DNA from 2 places in the Phyllobacterium sp. T2-21 genome. Region 2 is predicted to be linked to the other one. Evidence: riboswitches for the same ligand, from Rfam matches in the RefSeq annotation. Region 2 holds a riboswitch; the other holds the start of a gene.
The links. Region 2 has a riboswitch for S-adenosylmethionine ahead of ACZ5FP_RS05825 (O-succinylhomoserine sulfhydrylase). Riboswitches for the same ligand answer to the same signal wherever they lie in the genome.
Positions count from the first base shown of each region.

Region 1: linked by a shared signal. The riboswitch ahead of ACZ5FP_RS03555 (homoserine O-succinyltransferase) and the one ahead of ACZ5FP_RS05825 (O-succinylhomoserine sulfhydrylase) in region 2 are both predicted to bind S-adenosylmethionine.

Region 1 covers NZ_AP027912.1:713,371-715,754, forward strand. The annotation lists gene glpD (glycerol-3-phosphate dehydrogenase) at 1-19, shown strand, start outside; gene ACZ5FP_RS03555 (homoserine O-succinyltransferase) at 79-1,002, opposite strand; SAM riboswitch at 1,034-1,111, opposite strand; gene ACZ5FP_RS03560 (glutathione S-transferase C-terminal domain-containing protein) at 1,205-1,444, opposite strand; gene ACZ5FP_RS03565 (glutathione S-transferase N-terminal domain-containing protein) at 1,451-1,822, opposite strand; gene ACZ5FP_RS03570 (dihydrodipicolinate synthase family protein) at 1,909-2,384, opposite strand, start outside.
Region 2 covers NZ_AP027912.1:1,173,579-1,175,962, forward strand. The annotation lists gene ACZ5FP_RS05825 (O-succinylhomoserine sulfhydrylase) at 1-1,114, opposite strand, end outside; SAM riboswitch at 1,177-1,256, opposite strand; gene ACZ5FP_RS05830 (2'-deoxycytidine 5'-triphosphate deaminase) at 1,340-2,384, shown strand, end outside.

The DNA.
Region 1 (2,384 bases), 460 kb from region 2:
GGACACCGCGCCGGAATAGGCTCCACGCTGCCCTATCCAGCGGTGAAGGGCGGGCAGCCGTGCTGGCCCGGCCTTCGTTTATCGGGATTTTCCGATTGAACCGATATCAAAGGGTGTCGTTTGATAAATCTCGTTTATCCAGTTGGACAGGAGCAAATGCGCATGCGAGCGCCAGCGATTGGGCGGCGGCCTTGATGTGTCGTCATCGGGGAAATAGTTGAACGGCAGGTTGATCGGTACCCCGGCCTGAATATCGCGGAAATACTCATCGGCCAGCGAACTGGAATCATATTCGAGATGGTCGAGCACATAAAGGCGGCGATACTGCGGATCTTCGACAATGCAGGCTCCCTTCTCCTCCGAATGTGCCAGCAGCGTCAGTTCCGGCCGCGCAAGAATGTCCGCCGGCCGCACTTCGGCCCAGCGTGATATCGGAATGGCGAAATCGTCGGAAAAGCCGTTGAGATAGGGCGACGCTGTCTTCAGGATTCTCTGGCTGTAGACACCGAATGCTTTTTCGCCAAGCGCATGCTTCGGCACGCCGTGGAAATGATGAAGTGCCGCCATCGCCCCCCAGCAGACATTCATCGTCGAATGGACGTTGGTTTGCGTCCACTCCAGGATATCGCGCATTTCCGGCCAGTAGCTGACATCCTCGAACGGGATAGTCTCGACAGGGGTTCCGGTAATGATGAAACCGTCGAACGTGCGGTGCTGCGCCTTTTCCCATGTCTCATAAAAGGCGCTGAGATGGTCTTCTGGCGTATTCTTCGGCTTGTAGCTGCCGACGGTCACCAGCGAAAGTTCGATCTGCAGCGGCGAAGCGCCAAGCAGGCGCGCGATCTGCAATTCTGTCTTGATCTTGTTGGGCATCAGGTTCAGCAGCCCGATCTGGAGCGGGCGGATATCCTGACGGATAGCCACGGCTTCCGTCATCACGCGTACGCCCTCGCTTACCAAAGTATCGAAGGCGGGCAGTTTGTCAGGAATCTTGATAGGCATCACGGTCACCAAAAAAAGCCGATAGATCGCTTCCGGTCCGCACGCGGCCCTTTAGCGAGTTTTTTAACGTGGCTGCAAGCCGGCCGGCCAAATCACCACGGGTTCTTCAATACTGGATGCTTGTGCAAATAGCTATCGGATTCAAATGCGGCGGGCTGTCGCTCGCCGCATGGGCCAGACGAGACAGTGTTTCACTGCCGTCTCAATCGTGCGTTTCACCGGAAAAAGCGGTCGCCTGCATCGATGGCCGCCGGCAATAGCCGGCATACCACGCGGCAAGGCGCGGGCGTCCTTCAGCAAACGGATAGACGTTGCGAAACGCGATCCAGTCGAGCGTTGTCGCCAGGGCGATCTCGCCGATGCGCGGCAGGCCCTCGAGGGATGCTTCGTTCTCGGCGAAATCGCAGGCCGCGATGATTTTCTGCAACTGGGCATCGCGCATGGTCGGCTAGCGCAGAGGCTCCGGCCGCCGCTCGGTTTCCCAGCGCACCACGATGCCGGAATCGGCGATGCCCTGCGCCGCCGCCTGCAGACGCAGTGTTTCCCAGCGTGCATTCCCGCTTGGCGGGATGAGGGCGGAGCCACCGGGGAGGGTACTGAGATAGTCCGCTATGGCAACCGAATCGAACAGCGCAAAGCCGTCCTCGCCGATCAGCACCGGAACCTTTCCCAGCGGGTTGAGCGCATAGACCGCCTCATTGCGCCGGGTCGGACTGGTTTCGTGGTGGATGACCTCGACCCTGTCCGCCAGACCGATTTCGTGAATGGCGACCAGTATCTTGCGGGCGTAGGGCGAGTGTGTCTGGTAAAGCAGCTTCATGGGAATCCCGGATGATGGAGCGAGTCGGCACGGACAATCGCCCGGCAAGCCCGCGGGATCAAGAGGGCTCCAGCAGATGCCGGATATCAGAGACCGTATAGCTGAAGCAGGCTCTTCATGCGGCTTGTGGCAAGTTCCGGCCTGTCGAGAACATTGGCCTGATCGGCCAGCCGGAAAATATCGGCATAATGAACGATACCGCGTGCCGACTGCATGCCGGCGGGCATGGTGAAATGGCTCTGGTGACCATTGAGCCAGGCCAGGAAAACCACCCCCGCCTTGTAATACTGCGTCGGGGCTTCGAAGATTTTGCGGGACAACGGCACGGTAGGTTCGATCACGGCGCGGAAGGCCGTCGTCTCGCCCTTTGCCAGCAGCGCCAGTGCCTTCGAGGCCTGCGGCGCGACCGCATCGAAAATGCCGAGCAGGGCATGGCTGTACCGTGCACCGTCGCCTTCGATCAGTTCGGCATAGTTGAAATCATCGCCGGTAAAGCACAGGACCCCCTCGGGCAGCCGGTTGCGCAGGGCAATTTCCCTGGTGTTGTCGAGCAGCGAAATCT
Region 2 (2,384 bases):
GCAGCAGCCCGTCCGAAATGCCAAGTTCTGCACGTGCTTCATCTGTAAGGTTTTTGTGCGTGGTTGTCGCGGGGTGTGTGATGAGACTCTTCGAATCTCCAAGATTGTTGGAAATCCGCACCACTTCCAGTCCGTTCTCGCAATCAAAGGCCGCTTTCTTGCCGTCCTTGAGTTCGAAGGCCACGAGCGTGGAACCGCCGGTCATCTGTTTGGCGATGATGTCCGCCTGCGGGTGATCCGCACGGCCGGGGTAAATAACCCTGGAAACTGCCGGATGGTCCGCGAGGAAGTCTGCAATTTTCGCCGCACTTTCGGTTTGCTGGCGGACGCGGACGGGCAAGGTTTCAAGCCCCTTCAACATGATCCAGGAATTGAAAGGGCTGAGGCCCGGACCGGTGTGGCGGAAATATTCGTGGAGGTTTTCGTCAATCCACTTCTTGTCGGAAAGGATGACGCCGCCAAGACAGCGTCCCTGGCCTTCGATGTGCTTGGTGGCCGAATAGACGACGATGTGGGCGCCAAGTTCCAGCGGTTTCTGGAACAGCGGGGTCGCAAACACATTGTCGACGATCAGTTTGGCGCCGACGGAATTGGCGACCTTGGCCACGGCGGCAATATCGACGATCTCGAGGGTCGGATTGGTCGGGCTTTCCAGGAACAGCGCCTTGGTGTTCGGGCGGATGGCCTTTTCCCAGTTCTCGGCCTTGGAGCCATCGATCAGGGTGAAGTCCACGCCATATTTTGGCAGGAGCGTCTCGATGATGTAGCGGCACGAGCCGAACAGGGCGCGCGCTGCAAGAACATGGTCACCGGCCTTGACCTGACACAGGATTGCTGCCGCAACCGCAGCCATTCCAGAAGCCGTTGCGCGCGCATCTTCCGCGCCCTCGAGCGCGCACATGCGCTTTTCGAACATATCGGTTGTCGGATTGGCGTAGCGTGAATAGATGAAGCCAGGTTCTTCGCCTTTGAAACGGGCTTCGGCAGCTTCCGCCGTGTCATAGACAAAGCCCTGGGTAAGGAAGAGGGCTTCCGATGTTTCACCGAAACCGGAGCGCAAGGTTCCGGCATGAACGAGTTGTGTCGCGGGGCGCAGCTTACGGGTTGTGGTCATCGTCTTCTCAATCTGCCAGAATCTGGCCAATAAAAAACCGGCCTTGCGGGAATCGCAAAAAGGCCGGACGAGACCGGGCCTCTTTTAGCAAATTGTTTAACGTGGCTGCAAGCCGGCCGGCCAAATCACCACGGGATAAAATTGCTTTAATCCTCTTGGCGGCTTGCGTCAATCGGGTGAGACGCTAAAGCTTTTGGGAAATTATATGAGGTTTCGGCGGTCGATATGAGTATACGTGAAGCGGGCATTCTGGCGGATAGCGGCATCAGGGCATTGCATCAGGCCGGTGCACTGAAAACCGAGCGTGATTTCGACGCTGATCAGATCCAGCCGGCCAGCCTGGACCTGCGCCTGGGCACGAAGGCCTATCGCGTGCGGGCCAGTTTCATGCCGGGGCCCGGAACCCCCGTCATCAACAAGCTGGAGAAACTCAAGCTGCACGAGATCGACCTCAGTCACGGTGCCGTGCTTGAGACCGGCTGTGTCTATATCGTCCCGCTGCTGGAAAGCCTGGCGCTGCCTGCCGGGGTTTCCGCATCGGCCAATCCCAAGAGTTCGACCGGGCGTCTTGATATTTTCACCCGCGTCATCGTTGACGGGGCACAGGAATTCGACAAGGTGCCGGCGGGATATAATGGCCCCATCTATCTCGAAGTCAGCCCGCGCACCTTCCCGATTGTCGCGCGTGCAGGATCGCGTCTCTCGCAGATACGCTTCCGCACCGGACGGGCGCAGCTCGACGAGACGGAACTGACCGCACTGCATGCAAGCGAGACGCTCGTGGCATCGGACACGCCGAACATATCGGGCGGCGGCATTGCCCTGTCCATCGATCTCACGGGCGACAAGAACGGCCTCGTCGGTTATCGCGGCAAGCACCACACGGGCGTGGTGGATGTCGACAAGCGCGGGGCGCATGACCTCTTCGATTTCTGGGAGCCGATCCATGATCGTGGCGCGCGCGAACTCGTGCTTGATCCCGATGAATTCTACATTCTCGTGTCGCGTGAAGCCGTGCATGTTCCTCCGCTTTATGCGGCGGAGATGACGCCGTTCGATCCGCTGGTCGGCGAATTCCGCGTGCACTATGCCGGGTTCTTCGATCCGGGTTTCGGGCACACCGCCGCAGGCGGAACCGGCAGCCGCGCGGTGCTTGAAGTGCGCAGCCACGAGGTGCCATTCATTCTCGAACATGGCCAGATCGTCGGCCGCCTGATCTATGAACATATGCTGGAGCGGCCCAAGGCCCTTTATGGCACCGACCTCGGCT